2 regions of the Psychromonas sp. genome follow, and region 1 is predicted to be linked to the other one. Evidence: predicted binding sites of a transcription regulator. Region 1 holds the regulator's gene; the other holds the start of a gene.
What was found. Region 1 encodes NrdR, which represses ribonucleotide reductase genes. Its sites were predicted from a motif close to AAACACNANATNTNGTGTTT; they were not measured.

Region 1 (7,296 bases):
TTTAAACGTTGTTCAATGATCTGCTCAATTTTTGCTAAGATATCGTGCATCATATCTGGTTGCTCAATCTCATCTTTTAAAAGAGCAATAAATTTTTCATCTTCTGTTAAATCGATAATTGATTTTTTCATATGTTTAATAAACGGTTCACGCAGCGGTGTTAATGCTTCCTCGCCGCCAAACATGCCTAACATGCCGCCGAATGAAGACTCCATAATCACTGTAACTAAACCGTCATAGGTCGGGTTAAGATCTACTTTTTCGATAACTGGTTGTAAATTAAGATGCGTCGGTGAAAGGGAACCGGCACTTAAAAATCGATCTACATTTTCAAGGGTAAAAAACTGATCCATCATTAATGAGCGAATGCCTTTTTTAAACTCTTCAAAATGTGCAGGTACAACACCAGAGCCATATAAAAGCGGCACTTTTTCAAATAACATAAATACCGCTAACCAGTTCGTTAACGCACCGGAAAGTGCAAATAAACCAACCATAGTTAAAATAGCTGCATATTCACTTTCACCTAATAGTAAACCCACTATCAAAATGACAGTTGCGACTAAATTGGTAATAAAACTTTTATTCATTATCTTTCCTGTTCGAGTTTCAATTTCTGAACCTATTTCTAGGGTACAAAAAAAATCCAGTAGCTAAGTAAATGGCTACTGGATTTTAATTTGTGAAGAATAGCTTGCAATTAACCGTTAGCAGTTTCTTCACGCAGTTTTAAACTACGTAATGCTTTATCTAAAACGCCATTTACAAATTTGTAAGACTCGTCTGTTGCAAAATCTTTAGCCAACTCAATCGCTTCGTTTAATACCACTTTATGCGGTACATCAGTACGGTAAGTTAACTCGAACATTGCAATACGTAATACCGCAAGATCAACCATATCCACATCACCGATTTTACGAGAAAGATATGGAGACAGATTTTCATCTAAAGACTCAACTCGATGAACAACACCCGTTAATAACTCTTTAAAGTATGGAACATCTGTTTTTGACAAATCTTGATCAACACTGAATTGATCAATAATTTGACCAACATTTAGTTGAGTAATTTGCCATTGGTAAACCGCTTGTACTGCAAATTGACGAGCGCGACGGCGCTCTGCAGGTTTCATTTTCATTATCCTAATTCCGCCATTACATTAACCATTTCTAAAGCACTTAAAGCAGCTTCGCTACCTTTATTGCCCATTTTAGTGCCTGCACGTTCGATTGCCTGATCGATTGAATCCGTTGTTAATACACCAAATGCTACTGGTGTATCAAAATCCATTGAGACTTGTGCAAGACCTTTATTACATTCATTAGCAACAAATTCAAAATGTGGTGTACCACCACGAATAACTGTACCTAATGCGATAATTGCATCGTATTTTTTAGATGCTGCAACACGTTTAGCTGCAAGTGGAAGTTCAACAGCACCAGGTACACGAACCACAGTGATATTATCGTCTTCAACCTGACCTGTACGTTTAAGGGTATCAATTGCGCCCGCTAATAACTGCTCATTGATAAAGCTGTTAAAACGAGAGATTACGATTGCGATTTTCGCTTGTGGAGCAGCTAAGCCACCTTCAATTATTTTCATTTTCTACCCTTATTGCAAATTTTTGTGCATTCTAACACATTTTATTTCTATGCCTAACATTGATTACTCAGTGATGTAATCAACGACTTCCAGTCCAAAACCACCTAATGCGTGATATTTTTTCTCAGAGCTTAAAAGTGCCATCTTATGCACACCTAAATCACGCAAAATTTGCGAACCGACACCAACACGGCGGCTTGCCCCCTGCGGTTTAGATGAAACACGCTCTCCCGCGTCCTGTTTAGCGATATGTTTAACCTGTTCGATTAATGACTCCGCCGTTTCCTGATGACCTAACATCACCAGTATGCCGCCGTCTTTCGCTAAACGCTGCATTGCATTACTTAAAGGCCAAGTACGTGCACCTAAACGGTCTGAAAAGAAGTTATCGGTAAAAGTGTTCTGTAAATGCACTCGAACGTTAGTAGTCGCACCTTCTTTAATTTCGCCATTTACTAATGCAAAATGAACTTGTTTATCAATAGTGTCCTGGTATGCAACTAAATCAAACTCACCAAACTCAGTCGGTAATTTACAGCTGCTGACTCGCTCAATAGTCGTTTCATTGTTATTACGGTATTCAATTAAGTCGGCAACCGTACCCAGTTTTAGCCCATGTTTTTCAGCAAACAGTTCTAAATCAGCACGACGTGCCATAGTGCCATCATCATTTAAGATTTCAACAATTACCCCGGCTGGTTCACGCCCAGCTAAACGCGCTAAATCACAACCAGCTTCAGTATGACCAGCACGTGTTAATACACCGCCGGCCTGCGCTTTTAGCGGGAAGATATGACCAGGCATCACAATATCAGTTGGTTTGGCATCTTTGGCAATAGCAGCTTGTACCGTCACCGCACGATCGGCAGCAGAAATACCCGTAGTCACTCCCTCAGCAGCTTCAATAGAAACAGTAAAGTTTGTCGAGAAAGCGGCGGTATTATCATCAACCATTAATGGTAATTTAAGCTGTTCACAGCGTCCTTCTGTCAGCGTTAAACAGATTAGACCGCGGCCGTTAGTCGCCATAAAGTTAATCGCATCAGGTGTCACCAAATCGGCAGCCATGATCAGATCACCTTCGTTTTCACGATCCTCATCATCCATTAAAATAACCATTTTACCTAAACGGATATCTTCAATAATTTCAGCAGTAGTATTTAATTTCATGTTTGTCCCTATTCGGTTGCCAGGCTTAACCTAAGAACCCGCTACGAGCGAGCAGATCCATTGTTGATTTATTTTCTTGTTTTGTACTTTGTGAAGCTTTTTCGCCCAACATCAGACGCTCTAAATAACGCGATATCACATCCACTTCTAAATTGACCTGAGTAGCAACGGAATAATTAACCATATTAGTTTGTGCAATAGTATGCGGAATAATAGTTAATTTAAAAGAAGCGCCATCAATTTCATTAGTGGTCAGGCTGATGCCGTCAACAGTAATTGAACCTTTTTCAGCAATGTATTTAGCTAATTCGTTAGGTGCTTTAATCCAATATTCAAACGCATTGCCAAGCGGCGTAATCGAAGTAATTTCTCCCACTCCATCAACATGGCCACTGACAATATGCCCGCCAAAACGATCGTTCATCTGCATCGCTTTTTCTAAATTAATAGCAAAACCTGTTTTAATTTGTGCAAAACCACTGCGTTTTATGGTTTCATAAGAAACATCAGCATCAAAACCTCCATCACTTAATTTAGTCACGGTTAAACAAACACCGTTATTAGCGATGCTGTCACCTAACTTAACATCGCTTAAATCCAGCTCTCCTGAAGCAACGCTGATGGTCATATCTTTTTCATTGTGTTTAATTGCAGTGACATGACCCACTGCAGCTATGATGCCTGTAAACATATTAATCTCGATTACTTATAAGTCGAATATCGTCACCAATTAAAGCCATATTTTGTAACTTTAACTGCACAACTTCGTCCATTTTTGAAAAGTTAGGTAAGTTTACTAAGTTTCTCGCCTGATCGCCCATTAATTTTGGTGCCTGATACAGTATAAATTCATCAACTAATTGATTTTTAAAAAATTCACCAGAAAGTGTGGCACCAGCTTCTACCCAAAGGTCATTAATTTCATAGTCATTTAAGGAAGTTAACAACAGATTTAAATCAATGCGGCCATGACCATCATCGGCGCAGATAACCTGCTCGACATCAGCTTTAAACTGTTTATTTTGTAAATCAGCACGCGGTGAAAGCGCAACTAACAGCACTTTACCGGCAAGTGTAAACAGCTTCTCATTGAGGCTCAATTTATTGTGTGAATCTAAAACAATGCGAATCGGTTGACGAATTGCAGACTTTTCGATTTCATTCTTAAAATCAGTGCTTTGTTGTAATTCTTCATAACGAACATTGAGACTGGGATCATCTGCAATCACAGTACCGCTACCTGTTAAAATTGCACTTTGCATCGCTCGGTAATATTGCACATCAATCCGCGCTTTCGGGCCTGTGATCCACTGACTCTCACCATTTTTCAGTGCTGTTTTTCCATCCAGACTAGATGCTAACTTGACGGTTACACGCGGTTGCTTAACTTGCATACGCTTAATGAAACCACGATTTAATTTTAGGGCTTCATTTTCAAGCAATCCGATATCCACCTGAATGCCGGCTTCTTCTAATATGCTGATACCGCGACCTGCTACTTTAGGGTTGGGATCAACCATCGCAATCACCACTCGTTTAACCCCTGCTTCGGTTAATGCTAACGCACAAGGTGGTGTTCGACCGTAATAAGAACACGGCTCTAAAGTGACATAACAAGTAGCATTGATTGCTTTAGTTTGTGCAATGGCTAAGGCGTTAATTTCGGCATGGGGCAAGCCCGCTTTTTCATGAAAACCTTCGCCAACGATAATATCATTGCTTACAACCACACAACCAACATTGGGATTAGGGGAAGTAGTAAAGCGCCCTTTTTTAGCTAATTCGATGGCGCGGGACATGTAGTGCTTATCTAAATCTGAAAAGTGAGCAGCGTTCATCTATATTCCACATATAAAACCGACAAAAACACGGTTATTTTTCCAGTTTAGCAATCTCTTCACCAAACTCTTTTACATCTTCAAATGAGCGATACACAGAAGCAAAACGAATATATGCAATTTTATCTAAACTTCTCAGTAATTCCATCACTAATTCACCAACCATTTTCGATGGTACTTCACGTTCACCAGTTGCACGTAATGTAGATTTAAGTTTATTAACCGCACTTTCTATCGCTTCAATACTAACCGGTCTTTTCTCAAGTGCGCGATTAATTCCTACCAGCAATTTATCATCATTAAATGGCTCTCGGCGACCATCTGATTTAATTAAACGAGGCATAACAAGTTCAGCGACTTCAAAGGTGGTAAAACGCTCATGACATTCATTACAAGAACGGCGACGACGTACTTGAGAGCCTTCTGCAACTAATCGAGAGTCGATCACTTTCGTATCTTGTGCACTACAAAAAGGACAGTACATAATTTTTCACTCTTGTTGGGGATTAAATAGTTTGTTCTTAAATTTTTTATAGCTAGCTATATGGCAACTTTATAGCAAACACAATTAAATAGTCTGATTTATTATACCATCGTCATTAACCGGGTAGAGCTGTAAAGTTTTAACGGTTTACCTAAAATGTGAAATCGGAGTTCAGTCCGCCAAATTGTCTGTACGGCTAAAAAACGAGCGCAGAACAGCCAGCTCATAAACTTGAACTATCTTCAATTGGCATTATACCCAGTAGATACTTTACAAAGTAAAAAAAAAGCCGCAAATGCGACTTTTTTATTACGATGAGAAAACTAAAGTTTGTCTGCTGTGTCTGGTAAATTTTCTTCTACCAATTCTTTCAGTTTCTGTCCTGCTCGAAATGTAACAACCCGACGTGCGGCAATAGGAATATCTTCACCAGTTTTAGGGTTACGACCTGGACGTTCACCTTTATCTTTTAATTCAAAGCCACCAAAACCAGAGATTTTAACTGCCTCTCCACTTTCTAACGTTGCTTTAATTTCTTCAAAAAACGACTCAACAAACTCTTTTGCTTCTCGTTTGCTTAAACCAATTTTTTCGGATAAATGGTTCGCTATTTCAGCTTTAGTCAGTGCCATAAATTAATCTCTCAACGATGCATTAAACTCCAGAGAAACTGCTTCTACGATATTATTCACGCTCTCAGCAATCTCTTGTTCTTCCAGGGTACGAGTCGTATCTTGTAAGATTAAACCTATTGCTAAGCTCTTCTTACCTTCCTCAACACCTTGTCCTTGGTATACGTCAAATAAGTTTATGCCAACTAATTCAGTTCCGCCAATTTTTTCTATAAATTTTAAGACGTTACCTGCATTTAATTGTTCATCAACAACAAATGCCAGATCTCGGTGGTTAGCCGGGAACTTAGAGATATCGCCAGCCTGCGGTAATTTACGGGTGGTGATTTGATCTAATTCGATTTCAAATACAATCGCCGTACCGTTTAATGCAAAAGGTTTAGTCAGGCTTGGGTGCAATGTACCGATATAACCGATATTTTTACCATCACGGTAAATACCTGCAGACTGTCCAGGATGTAATGCACTATGTGTCTCAGCTTTAAATTCAAAGCTTGAGTCATCAACACAAAGATCTAATAGCGCTTCTAAATCTGCTTTTAGGTCAAAGAAATCAACATTTCGTGTTTCGATATTCCAATGTTCATCATTTAAATTACCAATGATAACACCCGATAACATCTCTTGTTGTGCAATACCATTCTCAGCATTTTCATCTTTAACAAAACGTAAACCCGTTTCGAATAAACGTACACGGTTTTGTTGACGTTTTTGGTTTTTAGAAACACTTTCTAATAAACCAGTCCATAAACTAACACGCATTGCTGACATATCTTTAGAGATAGGATGTGGCAGAATTAATGCGTCAGCTTGTGGATGTAATTTAAGCTGTTTATCTGGATCAACAAAGCTATAAGTAATCGCTTCCTGGTATTCACGATTCACTAATACGTCACGAATTCTAGACAGATTTAATGTTGCTTCATTATGAGCTGGCATAGTTAATGCGGCTTCTGGCGCAATATTGGGGATATTGTTGTAACCATAAACACGTGCCACTTCTTCGATTAGATCTTCTTCAATCTCCATATCAAAACGGTACGTCGGAGCAATAGCTGTCCACGCATCAGCAGTAGCAGTCACTTCACAGCCGAGCTGGGTAAGGATTTCTTCAACACGGTCAGAATCAATTGAAATACCGATTAAACGATCTAATTTACTACGGCGTAGCGTAATCGTTGCTTGAGCAGGTATATTTTCTTCACTTACCGCTTCAGTAATAGGACCAACACTGCCACCACAGATTTCAACAAGCAGTTGTGTTGCTCGTTCCATCGCTTTTGCTTGTAATACTGGATCTACACCACGTTCATAACGGTGAGATGCATCTGTATGCAGACCGTAAGCACGCGCACGACCAGCAATTGCAAGCGGAGCAAAGAACGCACTTTCCAGGAAAATGTCAGTTGTACCTGTTGCTACACCCGAATCTTGACCACCAAAAATACCAGCCATTGCTAGCGCTTTTTGTTGATCGGCAATCACTAATGTATCTTCGTTTAATTTAACTTCTTTACCATCTAATAAAGTTAATTTTTCATCTTGAGTTGCAAGACGAACTTCAATG
Region 2 (11,127 bases), on a different contig from region 1:
AGGTTAAAATGAAGGTCATTATGAGTTTTATTTCTGGCATTATTTCTTAGCATCTCTGGTAAGCTAAAGCGACTACTTCCCCGCTAAAACCCATACCTTGTTAGTATCAATTTATTTTATGCAATATAAGATCACATCATTAATACATTTACTATAAGTCTAGCGCTGCTCTGGAATTTTTTAGCTGGAATTTCAATGAACGGATATACAAAAAATAACACATGGCGACGGTGGCAAAAGAGACTCTGAAATAAACAAACTTTAGTTAAAGATCCACCTTTTCAGAAAGTGGCCTGCTTTCCTCCCTAGAAGGTTTCTTTCTTACGGTAGAAAAAAATGTTCAGGAATTATCTTTCTGAAAAAATAATAAAGCCTTGCGATGCAAGGCTTTATTATTCGCTATTACTATCGATTAGCAACTAACCGAAGCTAACTTTTCAAAATAATCCGGGAATGTTTTGGATGTACACTTAGGATCGTTGATAGTAACCGGCGTATCACTTAAAGCCACTAACGAAAAGCACATCGCCATACGGTGATCATCATAGGTATCAATAGCGGCATGGTTAAGTTTTGCCGGCGGTGTCACTTCTATAAAGTCATGACCTTCAACAACCGTTGCGCCTACTTTACGCAGCTCTGTTGCCATTGCATATAAACGATCTGTTTCCTTAACACGCCAGTTATAAACGTTGCGAATTTTCGTGGTACCTTCAGCAAACAGAGCTGCGACAGCAATCGTCATAGCCGCATCCGGAATATGGTTCATATCCATATCGATGGCTTTAAGCTCTCCTTTGCTGGCTTTAATATAATCATCGCCCCATTCAATATTTGCGCCCATCGCCTCTAATGCATCAGCAAATTGAATATCACCTTGTACCGATTTTTTACCGATACCAGTCACTTTAATACTTCCGCCGCCGATTGCGGCTGCAGCTAAAAAGTATGATGCTGATGACGCATCACCTTCCACTAAGTAATCACCAGGAGCCGTATAGGTTTGTCCCGCTTTAATAACAAAACGTTGGTACTCACCATTTTCATTATCAACTTCAATGCCAAAGTCCTGCATAATCTGCAGAGTGATTTTGATATACGGTTTAGAAACCAGTTCGCCAACAATTTCAATTGTAGTGTCTTCTGTTGCCATTGGTGCAGACATTAAAAATGCAGTTAAAAACTGACTTGAGACACTACCGTCAATCTCGATTTTTCCACCTTTTAGGCCTGTACCTTTAATTTTAAGTGGCGGGTAGTTTTCATCTTTTAGATAAGTAACATCGGCACCGGCTTGTTGCAGTGCATCGACTAAACTGCCGATTGGACGCTCAAACATACGCGGCTCACCAGTTAATACATATTCACCCTGGCCTAAACAAAGCGCCGCACAAAGTGGACGCATCGCTGTACCTGCATTACCTAAAAACAGCTCTAGTTGACCAAGCTCTGTCGTATTGAATGCTCGGCCTAAACCTTCAACAACACATTGTTTTTTATCATCAGAAAGTTGGTAATTAACGCCTAGTTTTTTAAGCGCGTTTAGCATATGACGAATATCGTCACTATCCAATAAGTTAGTTAAAGTAGTTGTCCCTTTTGCTAATGCAGCTAATAGAAGCGCACGATTAGACAGGCTTTTTGAACCAGGAAGATTGATTTCACCATCAACTTTAGCAATTGGTTTTAATAATAATTGTTCCATAATATTCTCTATTTTCTGACTTAAAACTAGATTAATAATTTTCAATTAATAATCTCTATTAATAACTACAGCTCAAGCACTTTAACCAGTGCTTGTTTAAAACGTTGGTTTTCAGCTTGAGTACCAATACTAATACGAAGGTGGTTAGGTAAACCATAACCTGTGATAGGACGTACAATCACCCCTTCCTTTAATAACTCCTGGTAAACCTTATCACCGGAGGTAGCAACATTTACGGTAATAAAATTACCCATTGACGGGATATACTCAAGTTCATGCTCGCGGAAAAATGTACTTAAATCGGCCATCCCTGCATTATTTAATTTAATACTTTCTTGTAAGTATTTTTCATCTTGCAGAATAGTTTCCGCAGCCTTAAGCGCTAACGCATTACAGTTAAATGGTTGACGTACCCGGTTTAAAATATCAGCTATTTGCGGATTTGAAATAGAGTAACCTACGCGCAATCCAGCTAAACCATACGCTTTTGAGAAAGTGCGTAAAATAATCAGGTTAGGAAACTCTTTAATCCACTCAATGGCATTACCACGGCGATCCGCTGATGCGTATTCAAAATATGCTTCATCTAATACCACTAAAACATTTTCAGGAACCTTAGTTAGGAAAGATTTAATCTCATCTTGTTCTAAAAATGTCCCCGTAGGATTATTTGGATTAGCAATAAAAATCAGCTTGGTATTATTTGTAATAGCATCGGCCATTGCATCCAAGTCGTGACCGTAATCTTTAGCTGGCACAACAACCGCTTTTGCGCCAATTGCTTGAGTAACAATTGGGTAAACTACAAAAGCATATTGTGCAAATATAACTTCATTTTCACAGCTTACAAATGCGCGCGCAACTAGCTCGAGCAGATCGTTAGAGCCATTACCTAATGTCACCTGCTGTAACTCAACGGCATATTTTTCAGCAAGCGCTTGTTTTAGATAATAACCATTGGCATCAGGATAACGTGTTAACTCGCTCAATTCTTTCTGCAAAGCGACTTTTACAGAATCACTTAAACCGAGCGGATTTTCATTAGAAGCTAGTTTTACAATATTGGTAATACCAAGCTCACGCTCTAATTCGTCAGTTGGTTTACCAGCTTGATAGGGATGTAGTTTTTGTACACCACTATTGGCAATATTTAAAAAATCACAACTCATCTGTTATTCCTAATCCATTAATTGAAATTTAAGTTTTTATTAAGCGTATTTTTTTTCAAAATCAGCCATAAAGTCAACTAATGCCTGCACGCCTTCAATTGGCATTGCATTGTAGATACTTGCACGCATACCGCCGACTAACTTGTGACCTTTTAAAGTCAATAGACCGGCTTCTTTAGACTCGCTTAAAAACGTCTCATTTAAACTGTCATCGCTAAGTGTAAAGGGAATATTCATACGGCTGCGCACGCAGTTATCAACGTTGTTAGCATAAAAGTCAGATTTATCGATAAAACCATAAAGCAGCTGCGCTTTAGCGATATTTTTCTTTTCAATTTCAACTAAACCGCCCTGCTCTTTAAGCCATTTAAAAACTAAACCAGCTAAGTACCAGGCATATGTTGGCGGCGTGTTATACATTGAGCCAGCATCTGCTTGTACTTTGTAATCTAAAATTGATGGAATCACTTTACGTGCTTTACCAATCAGATCATCACGTACAATCGCAATTGCTAAACCGGATGGGCCGATATTCTTTTGCGCGCCTGCGTAAATAATACCAAATTTCGAAACATCAATTGGGCGAGATAAAATTGTAGAGCTGAAATCGGCAACTAATGGCACTACACCCGTTTCCGGTGTTTCAAAGATTTCAATACCTTCAATCGTTTCATTTGGACAGTAATGCACATAAGCTGCGCCAGCGTTGATTTGCCAATCAGCACAGGCTTGAACATTCACTTTTCCATCCGCAGTTTCAGTCATGATATTAGTTTCAGCGATGCGAGCATGTTTTTTAGCTTCAACTACCGCAGCTTTTGACCATTGACCCGTTAATAGATAATCCGCGTCTAATTTATCATCAAGAAGATTTAATGGTACAGCAGCAAACTGACCGCGACCGCCACCATGACAAAATAAGACTTTATAATTATCAGGAATTTCCATCAAATCACGTAAATCCTGTTCTGCCTGTAATGCCATTTCGATATATTCGGGGCTACGGTGACTCACTTCCATCACTGAAACACCCAGGCCTTGCCAGTTACAAAATTCTTGTTGTGCTTTTTGCATAACCGCTTCCGGTAACATTGCCGGACCTGCACAGAAATTAAATATTTTAGTCATTATATTGCTTGTCTCTTAAAATAAAATAAGCGGCCAAGGCCGCTTATTTTAATGTCTGAATTGTTTATTCTTGGGATTCTGAGGATTCGTCAGTTACGGTCTCATTTTCAGAAACCGCTTGTTCCGTCTGATTTTCAACAGCCTCGCCTTCCTCTTCATAAACAGGCAGATCTTTGATTTCATCAATGCGCTGCAAAGCTACAATCTGTTCATCTTCGCGTGTTTTGATAAGTGTTACACCTTGAGTATTACGTCCGACCACAGACACGCCACCAACAGGTGTACGAACTAATGTACCTTTATTAGATATAAGCATGATCTCATCATTATCATCAACCTGTACGGCACCAACAACTTTACCGTTACGCTCACTCACTTTGATTGAGATAACACCTTGCGTTGCACGGCTCTTAGGCGAGTAGTCTGCAAGCGGAGTACGTTTACCGTAACCATTTTCAGTAGCGGTTAAGATATGCCCCGTTTCGTTTGGCACAATCAAAGAGACTACTTTCTCGCCATCTTTGAGTTTGATACCACGAACACCAGTGGCTGTACGTCCCATAGGACGAACACCTTTGAATTTAATCTCAGGATTACCATTTTCATCTAAAACAACATTACCATCTTCATCAGTTACGGTAGTTTCTTCCGCTTCTTTAAAGCGCACAACTTTACCTGCATCAGAGAAAATCATGATCTCATTTTCACCATTAGTTATTTGCGCACCGATTAACTCATTGTCTTCATTTAAGTTAATGGCAATCAAACCACTTGCACGCGGACGGCTGTAAGCACTTAATGCGGTTTTCTTAACTGTACCGTTGGCGGTTGCCATAAACACAAACTTATCATCTTCATATTCACGCACAGGTAGAATCGCAGTGATACGTTCGCCCTCTTCCAGCGGCAAGATATTGACGATTGGACGACCGCGAGCCTGACGAGAAGCCAGTGGTAATTGGAATACTTTCAACCAATATAAACGGCCGCGAGTAGAGAAACATAAAATCGTATCGTGGGTACTGGCAACTAAGAGTTTTTCGATGAAATCTTCATCTTTCATTTTAGTTGCTGATTTACCTTTACCACCACGGCGCTGCGCTTCGTAATCCGTTAACGGTTGGTATTTAACGTAACCTTCATGAGAAAGCGTCACCACCACATCTTCTTCGTTAATCAAATCTTCCATACAAAGATCAGCTTCACTCGCGGTAATTTCGGTACGACGAGGATCGCCAAAGTTAGCACGAATCTCTTCTAGCTCTTCACGAATCACTTCCATTAAACGCGCTGGATTTTCTAAAATGAACAACAGTGCCGCGATAATATCTAACAGCTCTTTATATTCACTTAAGATTTTCTCGTGCTCAAGACCGGTTAATTTATGTAAACGCAGATCCAGAATCGCCTGTGCTTGCACTTCAGTCATATAATAACTGTTATCACGCACGCCAAACTCAATGGCCAACCCATCAGGACGAGCCGCATCAACCCCAGAGGCTTCAAGCATCGCTGCTACATTACCGAGTTCCCAACCTTGTGATTGCAGGGCGATTTTTGCTTCTGCTGGCGTTGCCGAGTGGCGAATAAGCTTAATGATAGGTTCGATATTAGCCAGTGAAATAGCTAAACCTTCGAGGATATGGGCGCGATCGCGAGCTTTTTTCAGCTCAAATACGGTGCGGCGTGTCACCACTTCGCGACGATGCAAGATAAACGCTTCTAACATCTCTTTGAGGTTAAACAGTTTTGGTTGACCGTGATCTAATGCCACCGCATTAATACCAAATGAAACCTGCATCTGTGTTTGTGCGTAAAGGTTATTTAAAATCACCTCCCCCACTTCACCACGTTTCACTTCAACCACCATGCGCATGCCGTCTTTGTCTGACTCATCACGCAGGGCACTGATCCCCTCAATTTTTTTATCTTTTACCAGCTCAGCAATTTTTTCGATTAGACGTGCTTTATTAACCTGGTAAGGCAGCTCATGAACAACAATGGTTTCACGACCTGTTTTATCATTAACTTCAATATCCGCTTTAGCACGAATTTTTACTTTACCGCGCCCCGTATGGTAGCCATCAACAATGCCTTTACGGCCATTAATAATACCAGCTGTCGGGAAATCGGGTCCTGGAATGTATTCAATCAGTTCATTAATGGTTAGTTCGGGATTTTCAATTAATGCTAAACAACCATCGATCACTTCACCCAAATTATGTGGTGGAATATTGGTTGCCATACCGACTGCGATACCTGATGAACCATTAACTAGCAAGTTAGGCACTTTCGTTGGCATTACTTCAGGAATAAATTCTGTACCGTCATAGTTAGGCACAAAATCGACCGTTTCTTTATCTAAATCGGCTAATATCTCATGCGCGATTTTGTCCATACGGATTTCCGTATAACGCATCGCCGCAGCACTATCACCATCGACAGAACCGAAGTTACCTTGTCCGTCAACCAGCATATAGCGTAAAGAGAAAGGCTGAGCCATACGAACAATGGTATCGTATACCGCAGTATCACCATGCGGGTGATATTTACCAATTACATCACCAACAACACGTGCTGATTTTTTATAGGGTTTGTTCCAGTCATTACGCAATACACTCATTGCAAATAAGACACGGCGGTGAACCGGTTTAAGACCATCACGCACGTCAGGCAATGCACGCCCGACAATTACGCTCATTGCATAATCAAGATAAGAGTTCTTTAATTCATCTTCAATGTTGATTGGAGAAACGTCAGAGGCAAATTCGCTCATAGAGACCTAAATCCTTAATTTATTAGAATATCGACTGAATTTTAGTGAGTTGCGCATACTAGCATAAAATAGTGACGAATAAACGCATTCACAGCAAATGTTCGTATGAATATGAGATAACTGTCAATCTGTTGTTAAAAGAAGCTAATAGCAGCTTTTAAATGCCTGTATCTAACAAAGTTCAAGCGAGTATCGTCAGCAGATAAATAGATTATGAAAAGAGCACTATTCCTGCAATTGCTAAAATGAATTTATTATTAAAATTATCAGGTTATAATGCGCCCACTTTAGAAAATTTGGTAAATAGCATGCCTGCAAATACAACATCACATAATGTCGATCCCAAAGAGATTGAAAAATTCTCAGCAATGGCCGAACAATGGTGGGATCCCGAAGGAGACTTCAAACCGTTACATATGCTTAATCCAACCCGTTTAGCATATATAGAGCAAGGCGTTGACGGTTTATTTGCAAAATCAGTTGTTGATGTCGGTTGTGGTGGCGGCATTCTCGCAGAAAGCATGGCCAAACAAGGCGCAAAAGTGATTGGCATCGATATGGCGCATGCTTCATTACAAATTGCACGTTTACATGCTTTAGAAACACAAAGCGAAGTTGATTATCGAAAAATAACAGCAGAAGAGTTTGCTGTGCAACATGCGGGGCAGTTTGATCTTGTCACTTGCATGGAGATGTTGGAACATGTGCCAGATCCGGCCTCTATTATTCAAGCGTGCTCTGATATGGTCAAACCAGGTGGTTTTGTCTATTTTTCAACAATTAATAAAACCTTTAAAGCCTATTTAATGATGATTTTAGGTGCTGAGCACTTGTTAAAGTGGGTACCGAAAGGCACACATGAATATGAAAAATTTATTCGCCCGTCACAACTTTTATCTGCAATCGATAAAACCGCATTAAACTGTGAAGATCTGTGTGGCGTAGAATTTAATGTTTTGGCTGGTGAGTTTGTAATCACCAATAATGTGAATGTAAATTATATGTTACGTTGCCAGAAACTTTAACAGAGAAAAGATCAATTTATTGCGTATATAAAAAAGCACTAAACAAAGGTTAGCGCTTTTTTATCGCCTTCAGATTAACCAAAAAGCTATTAAGCAAAAAGCTGACGTATCGCAATTGGTTCAAGACATGCTTCAAGCTCTTCATCTGTGGTTGGCATCATACCTAAATCAAATATCATTCGAGAACCTAGCATATAAGCACTGGTCTCGCCGTGATCATGATGAAACCACTTACCATGCAGGCAAATATCGGTATAACACTTAGGTTCCATAAGTAATTTCATAATAGCCCCCCTTTTTAATTGAAATTCAAGTGCATTTTATTAAAGCACTTTTTAATATTAATTTAATGTTAGTCAATAATTTCATTAACAACCCATTAACTTGTCTGTTTTGCTATAAAACCTGATAAATAACCCAACTACATTGATTTAGATCAATCTCGGCTCAAGTTAACGATTTGTAACAAACTTGTTGCATTTTATTTGTGATCATCAGCACTTAGTTTATAAGCAATCGTAATTAATAATGAATATAAACAGGCTGTTTTGATAGCACCGATATAACTATTAACAACTCTTAACCAGCATAAATAATGCCAGTTATCGGGTAAATAAAGAGATTGCTAACCAATAAACAGGTAAAACATGAGCTAAATCTAAATTCTGTAAATGTTTCATCTATTTAACAACTCCCTATTTCCTGTTAAATATTTTTACAAATAACCATTGCATTTCACAAAAAACAGAGCTGACTTACAGGTTGATGTTAGTTAATACTAACCTGTTTTTTTATACTGCTTTTTATCCACAAAATTATCCACTTTAAGAGGTTAAATATTCACTTGATAAAAACTTAAAAAGCTTTATCTTGTGCCTCACCGCTTAACCAAGCACAATATGTTGTGTTTCAAGTAAGCAAGCATAAATCTATTTAACGCAAATTGTTGTCGCAGTAAAGAAGGTAACCCGAATGAATAAAAACCTGTTTGTCACCAAACGTAATGGTAAGAGAGAAAGTATCGATCTTGAAAAAATTCACCGTGTTATCACTTGGGCGGCGGAAGGTCTGAGCAATGTTTCGGTCTCACAGGTTGAGTTAAATTCACATATTCAGTTTTATGATGGTATTCGTACCGAAGATATTCATGAGACAATTATCAAAGCGGCTGCAGATCTCATTTCAGAAGAGTCCCCCGACTACCAGTATCTTGCGGCTCACCTCGCTGTATTTCATCTGCGTAAAAAGGCGTATCAACGGTTTACACCACCAAGCGTTTTTGAACATGTCAGTAAAATGTGTTCAAAAGGTAAGTATGATGCACACCTGCTTGAAGACTACAGCAAGAAAGAATTCGAAGAGATGGAGAAATTCATCGTTCATAATCGTGATTTAAACTTCTCATATGGTGCAGTTAAACAGCTTGAAGGTAAATACCTGATTCAAAACCGCGTAACAGGTGAAATTTACGAAAGTGCACAATTTCTTTACCTGTTAGTGTCTGCCTGCTTATTTTCAGATTACGATAAATCGGTACGTTTAGATTACGTTAAACGTTTTTATGACGCAGCCTCTCAATTTAAAATATCACTACCAACACCTATTATGGCAGGCGTTCGTACACCTACTCGTCAATTTAGCTCATGTGTATTGATTGAAACGGGTGATAGCTTAGATTCAATCAATGCGACAGCAAGCTCAATTGTAAAATATGTATCCCAACGTGCAGGTATCGGTATCAATGCAGGACGAATTCGTGCATTAGGTAGCACAATCCGTGGTGGTGAAGCATTCCATACCGGTTGTATTCCATTTTATAAATACTTCCAAACAGCTGTGAAATCATGTTCGCAAGGTGGTGTTCGGGGTGGTGCGGCAACGGTTTTCTATCCGATTTGGCATCTTGAAGTTGAATCTTTATTAGTTCTCAAAAATAACCGTGGCATCGATTCAAACCGTGTTCGCCATTTAGATTATGGTGTGCAGTTAGGTCGTTTATTCTATCAACGCCTGATTGACCGAAAATCAATTACCCTATTTAGTCCATCTGATGTACCCGGTTTATATGATGCGTTCTTTGAAGATCAAGATGAATTTGAACGTTTATATACCTTATATGAAGGTGATAAGAGTATCCGTCAAAGTTCAATTCCTGCTGTTGAGTTATTCTCATTACTGATGCAGGAGCGTGCCAGTACAGGACGTATCTATATTCAAAATGTTGACCACTGCAATACACACAGCCCATTTGACAGTAAAGTTGCGCCGATTCGCCAAAGTAACTTATGTTTAGAAATTGCCCTGCCGACTAAACCTCTGCAGCATATTATGGACGAAGAGGGTGAAATCGCTTTATGTACCCTTTCAGCGCTGAACTTAGGTGCCATTGATTCACTTGATGAATTAGAAGAGCTTTCAGAGCTGGCGGTTCGCGCATTAGATAACTTATTAGATTACCAGGACTACCCGATTAAAGCAGCTGAAAACAGCAGTATGGCGCGCCGCACACTCGGCATAGGGGTTATCAACTACGCTTATTACTTAGCTAAAAATGGCGTTAAATACTCAGACGGTAGTGCCAATAACTTAACCCACAAAACATTTGAAGCGATTCAATTTTATCTGTTAAAAGCGTCAAACAAGCTTGCTAAAGAGCGCGGTGCCTGCCCTAAATTTAATGAGACACGTTACTCACAGGGTATTTTACCGCTCGATACCTACAAAAAAGCATTAGATGATATCTGTGATGAACAGTACCACTTAGACTGGGAAACGCTGCGCGCAGATATTGTTAAAGATGGTTTACGTAACTCCACACTTTCAGCATTAATGCCGTCAGAAACATCAAGTCAAATCTCTAACGCAACCAATGGAATTGAACCACCACGCGGTTTTATCAGTGTTAAAGCGAGTAAAGACGGTATTTTAAAACAAGTTGTGCCTGAGTTTGAAAAGTATAAAGAAAATTACGAACTGTTATGGGATATTCCAAATAACCAGGGATATTTAGAACTAGTCGGTATCATGCAGAAATTTGTCGACCAGGCAATATCAGCCAATACCAACTATGATCCTAAACGTTTTGATGATGGTAAAGTGCCGATGACCAATCTGTTAAAAGATCTGCTGGTTGCCTATAAAATGGGTGTGAAAACACTCTATTACCATAATACACGTGACGGTGCAGACGATGAAAAAGTCATCGAAGATGATTGTGCCGGCGGTGCATGTAAAATTTAAGTAACGATTAACAATTTGTTATTTAGCCCATTATTAGGTGGGCTTTCAGTTTAATCATATTTTATACCCTCAATATAATTGAGG

Region 2: the regulator NrdR is predicted to act here: its motif matches at 8,694-8,713, upstream of nrdA (class 1a ribonucleoside-diphosphate reductase subunit alpha).

Annotation. Positions count from the first base shown of each region.
Region 1 covers NZ_CEZLMY010000161.1:380-7,675, forward strand. Annotated here, with positions in the region: gene AC4GME_RS15445 (DUF445 domain-containing protein) at 1-590, opposite strand, end outside; gene nusB (transcription antitermination factor NusB) at 701-1,132, opposite strand; gene ribH (6,7-dimethyl-8-ribityllumazine synthase) at 1,138-1,605, opposite strand; gene ribBA (bifunctional 3,4-dihydroxy-2-butanone-4-phosphate synthase/GTP cyclohydrolase II) at 1,669-2,775, opposite strand; gene AC4GME_RS15465 (riboflavin synthase) at 2,801-3,466, opposite strand; gene ribD (bifunctional diaminohydroxyphosphoribosylaminopyrimidine deaminase/5-amino-6-(5-phosphoribosylamino)uracil reductase RibD) at 3,468-4,613, opposite strand; gene nrdR (transcriptional regulator NrdR) at 4,648-5,097, opposite strand; gene AC4GME_RS15480 (integration host factor subunit alpha) at 5,421-5,729, opposite strand; partial or broken gene pheT (phenylalanine--tRNA ligase subunit beta) at 5,733-7,296, opposite strand, start outside.
Region 2 covers NZ_CEZLMY010000019.1:262-11,388, reverse strand. Annotated here, with positions in the region: gene aroA (3-phosphoshikimate 1-carboxyvinyltransferase) at 413-1,705, opposite strand; gene hisC (histidinol-phosphate transaminase) at 1,771-2,874, opposite strand; gene serC (3-phosphoserine/phosphohydroxythreonine transaminase) at 2,914-4,002, opposite strand; gene gyrA (DNA topoisomerase (ATP-hydrolyzing) subunit A) at 4,067-6,778, opposite strand; gene ubiG (bifunctional 2-polyprenyl-6-hydroxyphenol methylase/3-demethylubiquinol 3-O-methyltransferase UbiG) at 7,087-7,803, shown strand; gene AC4GME_RS04335 (hypothetical protein) at 7,893-8,087, opposite strand; gene nrdA (class 1a ribonucleoside-diphosphate reductase subunit alpha) at 8,776-11,043, shown strand.